2 regions of the Rhodococcus triatomae genome follow, and region 2 is predicted to be linked to the other one. Evidence: predicted binding sites of a transcription regulator. Region 2 holds the regulator's gene; the other holds the start of a gene.

Region 1 (7,911 bases), 800 kb from region 2:
AGCGACAGCAGGCCGATGATGGTCGCCACGAACGGGATCCGGGCGGCCACCGACCCCGCACGGCGGCGCACGGACGCACCACCGGCCGCCTCGGGGACGGCGGCACCGGCCCGTGACGCGGCTCGCTGCGACCGCTTCTGGTACGCCCGAGCGGCAGCTCCCGACCGACGCTCGCGGGTCGGACGCGTCACGGTCGAACGCACCTCTACAGTCATGCCGCCCTCCTGGCGATTCTCTCGACGGCCCGTACCCGTACCGGCGCCGATCGTGGGTTCTCCTCTGTTTCCTGCTCGGACGCTCGTTCGGCGCCCCGGGTCAGCAGCCGGAACTCCGGACCCGTCCCCGGCAACTCGACCGGCAGCCCCTCGGGGCTGCGCGACTTGGTTCGCGGGGTGATCTCTGCCTTGACGACGCGGTCTTCCAGTGACTGGTACGACATGAACACGGCCCGTCCTCCCACCTCGAGGGCGTCGAGAGCAGCCGGGACCGCCGCACGCAGCGAATCGAGTTCGGAGTTGACCTCGATACGCAACGCCTGGAACGTGCGCTTGGCCGGGTGCCCGCCGGTACGGCGAGTCGCCGCCGGGATCGCCCGATACAGCAACTCGACCAGTTCGGCGCTGGTCGAGAACGGCGCGCGCTCACGTTGCCGGATGATCTCCGAGGCGATCTTTCCGGCGAATCGCTCCTCGCCGTAGGTCTTGAGGATTCGCGCCAGATCTCCGTGACCGTAGGTGTTGAGCACATCCGCGGCGGTGATGCCCCCGGTCGGGTCCATCCGCATGTCCAGCGGCGCGTCCACCGAGTACGCGAACCCGCGGTCCGCCTCGTCGAGCTGCATCGACGAGACACCGAGGTCGAACAGGATGGCGGACACCGACTCGGTGCGCGCGAGCCCTGCGCCCTCGAGCGCCTCGGCGATCCCGTCGTAGCGGGTGCGCACCAGCGTGACCCGGTCGCCGAAGCGCCCCAGCCGCTCGCCCGCGATGGCGAGGGCCTTCGGGTCTCGGTCCAGACCGATCAGGCGCAGCCGCGGGTAGGTGCTCAGGAAGTGTTCGGAATGACCACCGAGGCCGAGCGTTCCGTCGACGAAGACCGCACCGTCTCCGGCCTCGCCGTCGCGGACGACTGCGGGCCCGAGCAACTCGTCGGCCCGGGTCAACATCACCGGAACATGGCCGAAGTCCCCGGAGGGCTGGTCGCCGGAAGGCGAGGGGGTGTTCACCTCGTCGTCCACCATGACTCCTCCGGTTCGGCTCGTGGTCTTCGGATCGGCTGGTTGGTGGTCGGGAGTGGATGGCCGGTGACGGGGCGAATGTCCCGAGGTCCCTGTCCGAGGGAACCTGGCGCTGGGGAAGTGCGTCAGGGTCCGTTCGGGCAGAGGCCTCGTGACACTCGCAGGGTCAGACGATGTCGCCGATCCCGGCTCCGGTCGCCTGCGAGTAGTTCTCCTCGTTCTCGGCCACGTAGTTCTCCCAGGCGTCGAGATCCCAGATCTCGAGGAAGTCGACCGACCCGGTGACCACACAGTTCTTGGCGAGGCTCGCGTACCTGCGGTGTTCTGCCGAGAGGGTGATGCGCCCCTGGGCATCGGGAAACTGCTCGTCCGTTCCGGCGGCCAGCGAGCGGACGAATGCGCGCGCCTCGGGATCGCTCCGGGAGGCGGCGGCCGCCTTGCGGGCGAGCGCCACGAACTCCTCGCGCGGATACACGGCCAGGCTGTGGTCCTGACTCTTCGTGACCATGACCCCTCCCGCCAGTGCGTCCCGAAACTTTGCCGGCAACGTGAGTCGCCCCTTGTCGTCGAGCTTGGGCGTGTAGGTACCGAGGAACATCTCGACACCTCCCACCGGGTGGGCTCGACGCCTGTGCCGGCGCCGAACGCTTGTGCTCGAGCGGATCGCTTCCGGTCACCGCCGAGCCCCACATTACCCCACTCTCCCCCACCACTTCGGCAGTTTTGCGGCGCGATCACGACGATTAACCGGGTACTTGCTGGTCAAGGCAGGTGGGGAGGGGTGGGGAGAAATTTGGCGTGATCGTTGCCACGGCATGGCGAATCCACCGGCCGATGAGCAGGCTCCCCCATGCCACCGCGGAAACATGCAGGTCGAGGACATTCCGGAGAGAACTTCCCCACCCCTTGAATCCACTCGGGCCGTGAGTGGGGAGAAGTGGGAGATACCGGATGGCAACCGTGACCGCGCTCCTCGTCTCGCACACGGGGCACGGTGTGCTCGCGGGGTCACCGTCGGCGAAGACGACCACCGATCACCGTCGGCACAGACGACTGCAGGCGGCGTGACACCGAAGTGTCACGCCGCCTGCAGTCGACGAGTGCGCGGGCTGGCGCTACCGGAGCCGGGGAGGCCTACTCCTGTTCGAACCGTTTGCGGAAGCGGTCTTCCATCCGAGAAGAGAAGCCACCACCCTTGTTGCGCCCGGCTCCTCCGCCTCGGCCGCCGCTGCTGCGACCGCGCGGTTTCCCACCGGACGGCGACGGATCCGCGGGATCCTCCTCCGCCTCGGCCTTCGATCCGGACCCACCCCACAGGAGCAGTACTCCGGCACCGAACATGACGATGAATCCGAACAGACTCAGGATCGGGAATCCGCCCAGTCTGATCGGAAGGGCGACGCCGGCGATGAGTAGCACGAGGCCCAGGACGAACAAGGCCACGGCTTGCAGACGGCGCCTACTCGAGGTCGCCCGCAGGCGACCGCCTCGCACACTGGAGGCAAATTTGGGGTCCTCGGCATAGAGAGCGCTCTCGATCTGGTCGAGCATGCGCTGCTCGTGCTCGGAGAGTGGCACGGTACCTCCCCCGGCACTGGATGGTGGCCACCATCTGGGGTCCAGACGGTGGGTAGACGACTTTGGCGGCTACCTGATGTTAATAATACGAGCACATCGATCCCCGTACCACCTACTCGGAGTACGAGTTGGACAACATTTTCCCGGAACCGCTCCGGGAAGCAATGCTGCACACCGGAATTATCGCAGTGGACGGCCGGTCCCGGACCGTCGGGCCCTCACGAAGCACGCAGATCCGGCTGCGCGGACCCGACGAGGAAGGACTCCACCTCGTGGAGGAAACGCCCGACGTCGACGAAGAATCGGTCTGCCTCCTCCCCCGACAGCGACCGGGCACCGCCCGCCTCGACGGCGGAGCGGGTGGCCGAGTATCCGGCGAAGTGGTCCGCCCAGGCCGTGAACTCGGGCGCCGCACCGGCGAGCCTCAGCCAGGCGTTGCGCGTGCGACTCCCCCGCATGCCACCCGGCCCCTCCACGGCCGCCAGCACCGCCCCCGCTCCACGCAGCGCCGCCAGGTACGCGCCGAGGAACTGATCCTGGGGCGAGTGGGCGCCGATGGACTCGGACAGCAGGAGATCCGCACGCGCCAGCAGCTCTCGTGCGGCGCGCGGCGTGGGCGCGTTCGCACCGGGCGCGACACCGCGTGTGGGAGTAGCGCGGGTAGAAGTAGCGCGGGTAGGAGTAGTCCGATCGGTCACCACATCGATCACCTCCGGAAGCCCCGGGCAGCCGCCGGGAGCGATTCGGCTGGAACCCGAGCGCCCGGTGATGCCCGCTTCCCTCGGGCATCACCGGAGCACCGGTATCGAACACTCGTTCGACATATTCAATATAGCTGCACCCTCCGACACGACTCAAGAGAAAGGTGAGGACGGTCGCTACCAACGCTCACTCGACCCCCACCGCCGTCGAACTCTCCCCCGCTGAGTTCCGCAGCCATCTCGACGAGGCTCTGGCGGTGTACGTCGCGGCCATGGGCTATCCGCGCGGCACCGAGTTCCATCGCGCACCCATGTGGACCGAGCACATGCACCGCCCCGGGTGGCGATGCGTCGGTGCCTTCGATGTCGGAGCGAACCGCGGAACGGAGTCCGCACGGGAACTGGTGGGCGTCGCCTACGGCTACCACGGCGCACCCCGACAGTGGTGGTATCAGCAGGTCGGCACCGGATTGCGCCGGTCCGGGTGGAACCCGGGCCAGATTCACGGCCTGCTCGACGACTACTTCGAACTCACGGAGTTGCACGTGCGCCCCGACGCACAGGGGCAGCAGATCGGCGAGGCGCTGCTACGCCTGCTGCTGGCCGATCGTTCCGAAGGGGCCGTCCTGCTCTCGACCCCGGAGGTGAGCGGCGAGGACAACCGGGCGTGGCGGCTGTACCGCCGTTTCGGCTTCCAGGACGTCCTGCGCCACTTCCGCTTCACGGGCGACGCCCGCCCGTTCGCCGTACTGGGGCGCGGTCTCCCGCTGCCGGGGGCCGTCGACGACGCCGCACCCCGGTAGGCCCACCGCTTCCGCAGGGGTACCGCTTCGATACCGTGGGCCGTATGAGCGTGAGCCGCACGACCGACGTGGTGGTGATCGGCTCCGGACACAACGCACTGGTGGCGGCCTGCTATCTGGCCGAAGCCGGGCGTGACGTCACGGTGCTCGAACGCGACACCGTCGCCGGCGGCGCGGTCTCGACCGTCGAACGATTCCCCGGCCATCAGGTGGACCGTGGGTCGTCGGCGCACATCATGATCCGGCACACCGGCATCATCGAGGAACTCGATCTCGCCGCACACGGACTGCGCTACCTCGACTGTGACCCGTGGGCATTCGCCCCGAGCCCTCCCGGCGACGAGCGCCCGGGCATCGTCTTCCACCGCAGCCTCGACGCCACCTGCCGCTCCATCGAACAGTCCTGCGGTACCCGGGACGCGGACGCGTACCACCGCTTCGTCGACGTGTGGGGCCCACGGAGCGCACGGGTGATGCGCGCCTTCTCCGCCCCTCCGAGCGGCGGGCACCTGTTCGCCTCGTTCTGGGGGCTCGAGGCCGACGGGGGGAATCTCGATCTGTCCCGCCAATTCCTCGCCCCCGGTGACGCCCTCCTCGACGAGTACTTCGACGACGAGCGACTCAAGGCCGCGCTCGCCTGGTTCGGCGCCCAGTCCGGGCCGCCGATGTCCGAGCCGGGAACCGCCCCGATGGTGGGGTTCGCCGCACTCATGCACACCCTGCCGCCCGGTCGGGCCGTCGGCGGCAGCGGGGCACTGACGAGCGCACTGAGGGCGAAGCTCGCCGCCACACTCGGCCACGATGCCGTCACGCTCGGCGACGGAGCCGTCTCGATGCGCCCGGAGGGCAGCGGCTGGGTCGTGACGACCGAGTCCGGACGCCGGCTCCGCTCGCACGCCGTGGTGGCGGGCTGCCACGTGTTGACCACCCTCGAACTCCTCGAACGCGGCGGCTACTCCCGCGAGGTGCTCGACGGTTGGCGTCGCCGGATCCGGGTCGGGCCGGGAATCGGGATGGTGCTCAGGCTCGCCACCTCCGACCTTCCGCACTATCCGAGCGCGCCGACTCCCACGGATGCGACGACGGGCCTACAACTCCTGGTCGACGACCGAGCCCGACTACGGACCGCCCACGCCGCCGCGCTCGCCGGCGAACTCCCCCCTCGTCCGGCCGTGCTGGGTATGAGCTTCAGCGGAATCGACCCGACGATCAGCCCACCGGGTGAGCATCAGGTGACGTTGTGGTCGCAGTGGCATCCCCACCGGGTCGCGGGGCACCGGTCCTGGGCCGACCTCGGCGAATCCGAGGCCGATCGGATCGTCGCCGAGATGGATCGGTTCGCGCCGGGCTTCTCCGGATCGGTACGGCAGCGTCACGTACAGACCCCGGTGGAGATCGAACGGGAGATGGGGCTCATCGGCGGAAACGTCATGCACGTGGAGATGACGCTCGACCAGATGATGATGTGGCGGCCCGTCCCGGAACTCGCCGGGCAGCGCGTCCCCCACGCCCCGGGGCTCTACCTGACCGGCGCTTCGACCCATCCTGGCGGCGGCGTCTCCGGGGCCAGCGGGCGGAGCGCAGCACGCCTGGTCCTGGACGAGTCCCGGCTGTTGCGCCGGGCCTGGGGCCTGCTGCGCCGCCGGGGGCGCTGACCCGGGTCGGATGTCATCGCTGCCGGACTTCCCGAGCCGGGCGCGTCGAATGTCACCGGCCCGCAGCCGACACACTGCAGCCGACACACTGCCAGGGTTCCTCACGCGGCACCGATTCCCCTGGCACGATGACGATCGTGCACCTGTCATCCCTGCTGTCCCGGTCCGCCGGCCGTGCCCCGTCCGCGGAGACGAATGCGGCGTCCCGGTCCCGCGTCCGTCGCATCGTGTCGGTGGCGACTCTCGGTCTCCTGCTCGTACCCGTACTCACCGGGTGCCTGCGCGTCCAGGTGTCGATGGGTGTCTCCGCGGACGACCGGGTGTCCGGTCAGATCGTCGCGGCCGCGGTGCCCACGAGTGAGGACGACCTCGGACCGCAGCTGACCCCGCCGAGTTCACTCGCGGACAAGATCCGGGTACAGGAGTACCGGAAGGACGGATACGTCGGCAGCCAGGCATTCTTCTCGGATCTCACGTTCGGCGACGTCGGTCAGTTGGGGTCGATGTCGGAGCAGACCAGCGGCACCCTCCAGGTGTCCCTGCGTCGCAGCGGCGACCTGGTGTCCCTCGAGGCGCGGGCCGACCTGGAGAACGTCCCGAGTCAGGGCTCGGACGTCCAGTTCACGATCGCGTTCCCCACCCGCGTGGCCACCACGAACGGAAATCGCGAGGGCGATTCCATCGTCTCGTGGCGGCTCCCGCCCGGGGAGGTCAGCACGCTGCGCGCGCAGGTGCGCTATCCCGATCCCAGCACCAGGAGCTTCGCCGGGTGGGCGGGCATCGTCGGAGGAATCAGTCTCGGTGTGGCCGTCGTCGTCGGCGCCCTGGCCTGGATGGCCCGCAGCCGCGAACTCCGCGTCGGCAGTGGCCGGAGCCACGACGGCGGCGGCAACCACGACGCAGGAGACTGAGGCCGGCGCCGAACCCGCGAGCGAGCCTCAGCTCACCGCGCGCGCAGGAACCTCGGGCACCGACCCGGCCGGCACCGCCGAACCGATCTTGTCGCCCAGCCTCTCCAGGACCTCGGCGGTCGCCCGCGCGAAGTTGAGCGTGATGAAGTGCAGCCCCGGCGCTCCCTCGGCGACCAGCCGCTCGCACATCTCGGTGGCCATGTCGATGCCGATCTCGCGGACCGCGGCGCGGTTCTCCTCCGGGCCGTCGCCGGCAGCGTTCGCCAGCCGGCGCTCGAGATCCGGCGGCAGGCTCGAACCGGAGAGTTCCACCATCCGCCGGACCGAGCGCAGCGAGGTGATCGGCATGATCTCGGGAATGATCGGCTTCGCGCCCTCGATCGGGTCGAATGCGGCGACCCGATCGCGGAGCCGCAGGTACTGCTCGACGTCGAAGAACATCTGGGTGATCGAGTACTCAGCGCCCGCACGGAGCTTGGACACCAGGTACCTGGTGTCGTGGGCGAGGTCGGGGGCGCGATAGTGCCCTTCCGGGAACGACGCGACGCCGACGTGGAAGTCGCCGAGGTCGCGGACCAGCCGAACGAGATCCTCGGCGTACTCGACACCGTCGGGATGCTTGACCCACTCCCCGAGCGGATCGCCCGGTGGGTCACCCCGCAGGACCAGGATGTTGCTGATGCCGCGGTCGGCATAGGCGCCGACCATCGAACGCAGTTCGTCCACGCTGTGTGAGACCGCCGTGAGGTGCGCGACGGGAAGGAGGGTCGTCTCCTCGGCGAGATCACCGGTGACCCGGACCGTGCGATCGCGGGTGGATCCTCCGGCGCCGTAGGTCATCGACACGAAGGACGGGCCGAGCCGCTCGAACACCCGGACGGCGCGCCAGAGCCGAGCCTCGGCCGCCTCGTCCCGAGGCGGTGAGAACTCCACGGAGAACGGCACCCGGCCGCTGTCGCGTGTGCGCAGTCGGTCGATCACGGAGGGCGTGCTGGTGACCCATCCGTCGCTGGCCCGTCCCCTGAC
Region 2 (7,911 bases):
ATCACCTGCGGATGACGTTCGTCGCCACCGACGACTCCGGCTCGGAGGTGGGCCGCGGCAAAGACCTCCGCGCTCTCCAGCAGCGCCTGGCGCCGAAAGTACAGGCCGAGGTGTCGCGGGCCGGGGCGCAGGTGGAACGGGGCCCGGCCACCCGCTGGACGGCGGACACCCTGGGAACGTTGCCCGCGTCGGTGACCCGAGAAGTGGCCGGACAGAAGATCACCGGCTATCCGGCGCTCGCTCCGGAACCTGCCGGGGTGGCAGTGCGGGTACTCGCCGGCGAGGCGCAGGCTCGGGCGTCGACCCGCGCGGGCCTGCGGGAACTACTCCTGCTCGAAGTCCCGACGAACGTCAAGACGGTCGCGTCCGGGCTGACCACCGCGCAGCGTCTGGCGCTCGGTCAGAGCCCGGACGGGAGTCTCGACGACCTGGTACTCGACTGCAGGCGGGCGGCGGCCGCGGAGATCGTCGCCGAGCACCGCGGTCCCGTACGTTCACCCGAGGAGTTCGCGCCCCTCGTGGCCGCGGCCCGGACGGATCTCGCCCGGCGAGTCGCCGCCGCGCTGCGGGCGCTGGCCCCGGCTCTCGAGACCGACCGCCGGCTTCAGCAGTTGCTGGGCGGCATGTCCGGCGACGCCGTCGACGATGTGCGCGAACAACGCGAATCGCTGCTGTTTCCCGGATTCGTCACTGCTGTCGGCACGGCACGCCTGAAGGACCTGCCGCGCTATCTGGCCGCGGCGGTGGCTCGGCTCGAGGCGTTGCCGGGCAGCGCCGGACGCGACCGACAGGGGATGGACGCGCTGGACCGGGTGTATGCCGCGTTCGAGCAGGCGACGGCGTCGCTCGCACCGGAACGCAGGGAGAGCGCGGCGACCGACGCCATCCTGTGGATGATCGAGGAACTTCGGGTCAGCCTGTTCGCACAGTCCCTCGGGACAGCAGGCCCGATCTCGGAGAAGCGCGTGCTGGCCGCGATCGCGAAACTCTGAACGGCGTCGTCAGTGGGCCGCTTCGGCGGATTCGGGCGTCGCCTCGGGAGTGGCTCGGTGCGAGCGCAATTCCTCGATTTCACGTTCGAAGTCGTCGGCGGAGCTGAACGACCGGTACACGGACGCAAATCGGAGGTAGGCCACTTCGTCGAGGTCACGCAGCGGACCCAGGATCGCCAGACCCACTTCGTTACTCGGAATTTCGGCAGAGCCGGATGCGCGCACGGCATCTTCGACTTTCTGAGCGAGGAGGTCGAGAGCGTCGTTGTCGACCTGCCGACCCTGGCAGGCACGGCGCACGCCACGCTTGACCTTCTCCCGGCTGAACGGCTCGGTGACTCCGCTGCGCTTGACGACCGACAGCACCGCGGTTTCGACCGTGCTGAACCGGCGACCGCACTCGGGGCAGGACCGGCGCCGACGAATTGCCTGCCCGTCGTCCACCTCGCGAGAATCGACCACGCGCGAATCCGGGTGTCGGCAGTACGGGCAATGCATCGTCTGTCCTTCGTCGAGGCCGTCGTGGCCGCAACCCCCGGCTCCGTCCGAGAGCGAACCGGCGAGGACTGATTCACATCGCGGACGCACCGAACCGACGCGACCACTCGAGGTGGTATGGCTGACAGTCGTCGAGCCTACCTGCCCCTTCGATCCCGGTCTCATTCAGCGCACGTCAACGATTGGGCGCCGGCACCAGCAACTCCGCGCCGGGAGCGGGAGCACCGACGGGCAACGCATTGAGATCGCGGATCTGCCGCACCGCACGATCGACCGGGACGCCGGGCACCGCCCGCGCCGCCACCTCCGCCAGCGACTCTCCGGCCGCCACCTCGACCGACACCGTCCCGGCGGGCGTTCCCGGCCCTCCCGGCGCCACCGGGACCGCGGGGTTCGCCACCACACCCGCGATGCCGACCAGACCGAGCACGACGAGCGCCGTGGCCGCCGCACCCGCGAAGAAGGTGCGCCACCCGATGTCCGCGATTTCCCCGTGCGGGGCGTCGGACACCCACCTGGCGTGCCCGTATTGCACCCGGCCGGTGGCGGGGCGAGACCTGTCGCGGCCCGCCCGCGCCGGACGAGTCCCACTCCGGTGTAGAGCCTCTCTCCGCTGCAGAACTGCGTTGCTCATGGCTTACCTCCGCTGCCGGCGGTCCGCACCTTCTCGCTCGGGCCGCTCACGAATCGAACACGCGTTCGTGGAACGCATGTTCGATTTCTACCACGGTCGACCGACAATGTCGCGCATTCCGAGCGATTTCCTCGCTCACCCGTTCGAAGGAATGAGGTCCCTCACAGGGCTCGGACGGTCCGGCACGGATTCCCCACCGCGAGCACCCGGTCCGGAACATCCCTGGTCACGACGCTTCCGGCACCCACCACGGCGTCGTCCCCGATGCTCACGCCCGGACAGACGATCACGCCCGCGCCCAGCCACACGTTGTTCCCGATCGTCACGGGTGCCGCACTCTCCCATCGCGTCCGCCGCGCCTCGTGATCGTCGATCGGGTGCAACGCGGTGAGAAGTTGCACGCGCGGCCCGATCGACACGTCGTCACCGATGACGATCGGGGCACAGTCCAACAGGATCGCGTCGTAGTTGAGAAAGGTATTCGCTCCGATGCGAATGTTGCCGCCGTAATCGCACGCGAAGCGCGGCATGATCCACGAGTCGGCACCGAGCGCGCCGAGCAGCCGCTCGAGAACAGCGCGCCTGCGCTCGTCCTCGTCCGCAGCGGCCCCGTTGAACTCGTCGAGGAGGCGTCGACAGGCACGCCGCTCGGACACCAGTTCGACATCGTCGTCGCGATAGAGCTCGCCGGCCAGCATGCGCGCCTTGTGAGAGAGCGGTTCCGGAGATTCGTCCATGCGCCGACAGTACCCACGGGACGGTGCGCGGTCGGGTCGTCGAAGCATCCCCGCCACGCGACACGACGGTCGAACAAGTGTTTGATACTGCGAAGGAATCCGGCTACATTCATGTCATATCGACACTCGAATCCTATTCTCTCCCACGAGTCACGCCGGCGGGAGGGACGACACGGAGGCTTCCACCATGAAGGACGACAGCTCGAGCGGCCGCCCCACCACGGCGACGCTCACCGAACGGCAGCGGCGCGTCCTCGAAGTCATCCGTGAGTCGGTACAGGAGCGCGGCTATCCGCCGAGCATCAGGGAGATCGGGGACGCCGTCGGATTGACCTCGACTTCGTCTGTGGCGCACCAGCTCCGGACGCTCGAACGCAAGGGATTCCTCCGCCGCGACCCCAATCGCCCCCGAGCCGTCGATGTGCGTGGCCTCGACGACACCACCGATCGCGCCCCACAGCGGCCGGCGGCAGGTACCGCTGCCGATCTCTCCGGCACCCACCCCGAACCGACCTTCGTGCCGGTCCTCGGTCGGATCGCCGCGGGTGGGCCGATTCTCGCCGAGGAGTCCATCGAGGATGTCTTCCCCCTCCCACGCGAGTTGGTCGGGCAGGGTTCGCTGTTCCTGCTCCGGGTCGTCGGTGAATCGATGATCGACGCCGCGATCTGCGACGGCGACTGGGTGGTCGTGCGGCAGCAGAACGTCGCCGACAACGGGGACATCGTGGCCGCCATGATCGACGGTGAAGCCACCGTGAAGACCTTCAAGCGCTCGGGCAGGCAGGTCTGGCTCATGCCGCACAATCCGCACTTCGAGCCGATTCCCGGCAACGACGCGACCATTCTCGGCAAGGTCGTCACGGTGATGCGCAAGATCTGACGGCGGCCGGCATCCGGCAACGGGCCGCACGGACACGAACGAGGGGCACGGCGGTCGCCGTGCCCCTCGTTCGTCTGCCGGTCGTGCGGTGTTCGGAGATCGCGCGGTGTCAGAGATTCAGCCCGCGGCCGACGATCTCCTTCATGATCTCCGTGGTGCCCCCGTAGATCGTCTGCACTCGCGAGTCCATGTACGCCTTCGCGACGGGGTACTCCTTCATGTAGCCGTAGCCACCGTGCAGCTGCAGGCAGCGATCGATGAGCTCGACCTGCTTCTCCGTCGTCCACCACTTGGCCATCGCGGCTTCCTGGACGGTGAGCTTGCCCTCGTTGAGCAGCTCGATCGACTTGTCGACGAAGACGCGTGCGATCTCGGTCTCGGTGGCCAGTCCCGCCAGTTCGAACCGGGTGTTCTGGAACTTCCCGATGGACTTTCCGAATGCCTTGCGGTCTCGGCAGTACTGAATCGTCTGCTCGAGAACCGTCTCCATCGCGGCCACCGCGACGACGGCGATGGACAGGCGCTCCTGGGGGAGGTTCTTCATCAGGTAGAGGAAGCCCATGCCCTCCTGGCCGAGAAGATTGGCCGCGGGCACCCGCACGTCGGTGAAGCTGAGTTCGGCCGTGTCCTGGGCCTTCATCCCGATCTTGTCGAGATTGCGGCCCCGCTCGAAGCCCTCCATACCGCGCTCGACGACGAGGAGGCTGAATCCCTGGGCTCCCTTGTCGGGATCCGTCTGCGCGACGACGATCACCAGGTCCGCGTTGATGCCGTTGGTGATGAACGTCTTCGACCCGTTGAGGATCCAGTGATCCCCGTCCCGCACCGCGCGGGTCTTGATGCCCTGCAGGTCGGAACCGGTGCCGGGCTCGGTCATCGCGATGGCGGTGATGATCTCGCCGGACGCGAACCCGGGGAGCCAACGCTGCTTCTGCTCCTCGTTCGCGAGCTCGAGCAGATACGGGGCGACCACGTCGTTGTGGAGCGTGAATCCGATCCCGCTGTAGCCGCCGCGGGTGGTCTCCTCGGTGACGATCGCGTTGTAGCGGAAGTCGACGACTCCCCCGCCGCCGTACTCCTCGGGGACCGCGGTGCCGAGGAAGCCCTGCTTGCCGGCCTCGACCCACACGCTGCGGTCGACGATGTTCTGTTCTTCCCACTTCGCATGGTTCGGGGCGACATGCTGGTCCAGAAACTTGCGGTAGGACTCCCGGAACAGCTCGTGCTCCGGTTCGAACAGGGTGCGCTCCACGCCGACTCCTCTTTCGATAGCTGGATGTACCTGACTCGACGGTAAGCCCAGCGGCCGGTGTGGTGTATGACTCAGGCGATCAGGATTCGTGACCGCGAGCAGACTTGTTGCGCCATGCAGCGAGTTCTCGCAACGCCGGGTAGGCGACCAGGATGCCCACCGACCCCCACGCGATGCCCCCGAGCTCGACGGATCCGATCGTGAGGGTGAGGTCGCCGACGCCGGCGACGAGAGCCGCCGCGGCGACGGTGAGGTTCACCGGATCGGTGAAGTCGACCTTCGCGTCCGTCCAGATCCGTACCCCGAGGATGCCGATGAGTCCGTAGAGCACCAGCGTGGCGCCTCCGATCACCCCGTCGGGCACGGTGAACACCAGCGCACCGAACTTCGGTGAGAACGCGAGCACGATCGCGGTGGCTGCCGCCACCCAGTAGGCCGCGGTGGAATACACGCGCGTGGCCGCCATGACGCCGATGTTCTCGGCATAGGTGGTGGTGCCCGAGCCCCCGCCCAATCCGGCGAGAGTGGTGGCCAGTCCGTCCCCGACGAGGGCGTTTCCGGCGACGTCGTCGAGCGACTTGCCGGTCATGGCGGCGACGGCCTTGACGTGCCCGACGTTCTCCGCGACCAGCACGATCACCACCGGCAGGGTCAACGCGATGACCGACCATTCGAACGCCGGGCCGCGGAACTCGGGCAGCCCGAACCAGGCGGCGTCCCGCAGGGCCGCGACCCGCTCGTCGGCGAGGCCGCCCGTGACCGTGGCGAACACCCACCCCGCCACCACTCCGACGAGGATGCCGAGCCGTCCGATCAGGCCGGGACCGAGCACGGTGACCAGCAGGATCGACGCCAGGGTCACCGTCGCGATCAACGGCTGCGCCTCGTAGGAGCCGGCCGCCACCGGGGCGAGGTTGAGGCCGATGAGCGCCACCACGGCGCCGGTGACCACCGGAGGCATCACCACGTCGATGATGCGGGCGCCGCTCAGCCGCACGACGATGCCGACGGCCAGCAGCGCCACTCCCGCGGCGACGACGCCGCCGAGCTGCGCCGCAGGGCCGGATCCCTGGGCGGCGGTGAGCGGCGCGATGAACGCGAACGACGAGCCCAGGTAGCTCGGGACGCGGCCCCGGGTGATCAGCAGGAACAGCACGGTGCCGATACCGGAGAACAGCAGGGTGGTGGTGACCGGAAAGCCGGTGATCGTCGGGACCAGCAGCGTCGCGCCGAACATCGCGATCACGTGCTGCATGCCGATGCCGACCGTGCGCGGCCAGGTGAGTCGCTCGTGCGGGGCGACGACCTCCCCGTCGGTGATCCTGCGGCCGTCGCCGTGCAGAGTCCAGCCGAACATCGTGGTGGCGCTGCTCGCCGAGTCGGCGTCCGCTTCGTCTCTGGTCACAATCGCTAGATAGTAGGGACGCCCGCAGTCCACCGCCCGGCGAGCCCGGATTCTCGTGGAGTCCGAGCACACGCACCCGGCCACCGACCTAGGTGAGCACCTCGGCCGCCGCGGCGCGGGCCGCCGCGGGATCGGTCGTCGCGAGAACTGCCTCCGCGGCGCTTCTGCACTGCCGAGCCGAGACCGACTCCACTGCCGCGCCGACGGCGGGCAGGGCGGCAGCGGCCGCCGACAACGAGGTGACCCCGAGCCCGACCAGCACACAGGCGAGCAGCGGATCGGCTGCCGCCTCCCCGCACACCCCGACCGGCTTCCCCACGGCAGCACCCGCTTCCGCGGTACGCGCGACGAGCGAGAGCACCGCCGGCTGCCACGGATCGGTGAGCACTGCGAGTTCCGGTGACATGCGATCGGCAGCCATCGTGTACTGGGTGAGGTCGTTGGTGCCGATGGACAGGAAGTCCACGTGTTCGAGAATCCGATCGGCCTGCAGCGCCGCCGCGGGAATCTCGACCATCACCCCCGGCACGAGCCCCCGTTCCCGTACGAGTCCCGCGAACTCCTCGGCCTCGGCCGCCGTGGCAATCATCGGTGCCATCACCCAGGGAGAGGTCCGTGTCCGCTGCGCCGCCACCGCGACGGCGTCGAGCTGCCGGGTGAGCAGGCCCGGATCCGCACGGGCGATCCGGACACCACGTACCCCGAGCGCCGGATTGGCCTCGTCGGGGTGGTCGGCGAATGCGAGCGGCTTGTCGGACCCGGCGTCGAGCGTCCGGATCACCACCTTGTCCCCGGCAAACGCCTCGAGGACCTCCGCGTAGATGTCGGACTGCTCCTCGACCGACGGTTCGACGGTGCGGTCGAGGAAGGCGAGTTCGGTACGCAACAGCCCGACGCCCTCCGCCGGGGTCCGACGTGCGGCGCGTGCACCCGCGCCGTCCTGCACGTTGGCGAGAATTGCCACCCCGACCCCGTCGCTCGTGCGTCCCGGGCCGGTCCAGTTTCCGATTCTGCGCCGGGCCTCGACGTCCGCCGCGACCGCCGCCGCGGCGACGTCCGGGTCCGGGTCCACGACCAGGACGCCCCGGGAGCCGTCGAGCATCGCGGACGTTCCCGCCGGGACCGCGGCGACGCCCGCGGCGGCGACCACACACGAAATACCCAGTTGGCGGGCGATGATGGCGGTGTGACTGGTGGGTCCGCCCAGTTCGGTGACCAGGCCGACGATCCGTCCGGGGTCGAGTCCCGCGGTATCGGCCGGAGCGAGATCCCGGGCGCAGAGGATCGACGGGACGTCCGGCTCGGGCACTCCCGGCTCCGGATCACCCGCCAACTCGGCCAGCACCCGGTCACGTATGTCACGCAGGTCGGTGACCCGCTCGGCCATCATGCCGCCGATCCTGGTGAACATCTCGACGAACTGTTCGGTGGCCGCCGCCGCGGCCTCGCCGGCCGGAGCGCCTGCGGCGATCAGTTTCTCGGCGGCCGACAGCCAGCCCCGGTCGGCTGCCAT

The links. The regulator LexA, encoded in region 2, represses DNA repair genes until DNA is damaged. The targets are predictions, from matches to a motif close to CGAACANNTGTTCG.
Region 1: a site for LexA is predicted at 3,622-3,635, ahead of G4H71_RS00905 (SAV_6107 family HEPN domain-containing protein). Genes of this name have one in related genera too.

Annotation. Positions count from the first base shown of each region.
Region 1 covers NZ_CP048814.1:191,972-199,882, forward strand. Annotated here, with positions in the region: gene ftsL (cell division protein FtsL) at 1-215, opposite strand, end outside; gene rsmH (16S rRNA (cytosine(1402)-N(4))-methyltransferase RsmH) at 212-1,240, opposite strand; gene mraZ (division/cell wall cluster transcriptional repressor MraZ) at 1,404-1,835, opposite strand; gene G4H71_RS00900 (SCO2097 family morphological protein) at 2,372-2,815, opposite strand; gene G4H71_RS00905 (SAV_6107 family HEPN domain-containing protein) at 3,034-3,513, opposite strand; gene G4H71_RS00910 (GNAT family N-acetyltransferase) at 3,681-4,319, shown strand; gene G4H71_RS00915 (phytoene desaturase family protein) at 4,364-5,974, shown strand; gene G4H71_RS00920 (LppM family (lipo)protein) at 6,103-6,885, shown strand; gene metF (methylenetetrahydrofolate reductase [NAD(P)H]) at 6,913-7,911, opposite strand, start outside.
Region 2 covers NZ_CP048814.1:4,161,323-4,169,233, reverse strand. Annotated here, with positions in the region: gene hrpA (ATP-dependent RNA helicase HrpA) at 1-992, shown strand, start outside; gene nrdR (transcriptional regulator NrdR) at 1,002-1,490, opposite strand; gene G4H71_RS19820 (hypothetical protein) at 1,666-2,124, opposite strand; gene G4H71_RS19815 (sugar O-acetyltransferase) at 2,286-2,861, opposite strand; gene lexA (transcriptional repressor LexA) at 3,049-3,741, shown strand; gene G4H71_RS19805 (acyl-CoA dehydrogenase family protein) at 3,851-4,993, opposite strand; gene G4H71_RS19800 (uracil-xanthine permease family protein) at 5,073-6,350, opposite strand; gene G4H71_RS19795 (putative PEP-binding protein) at 6,487-7,911, opposite strand, start outside.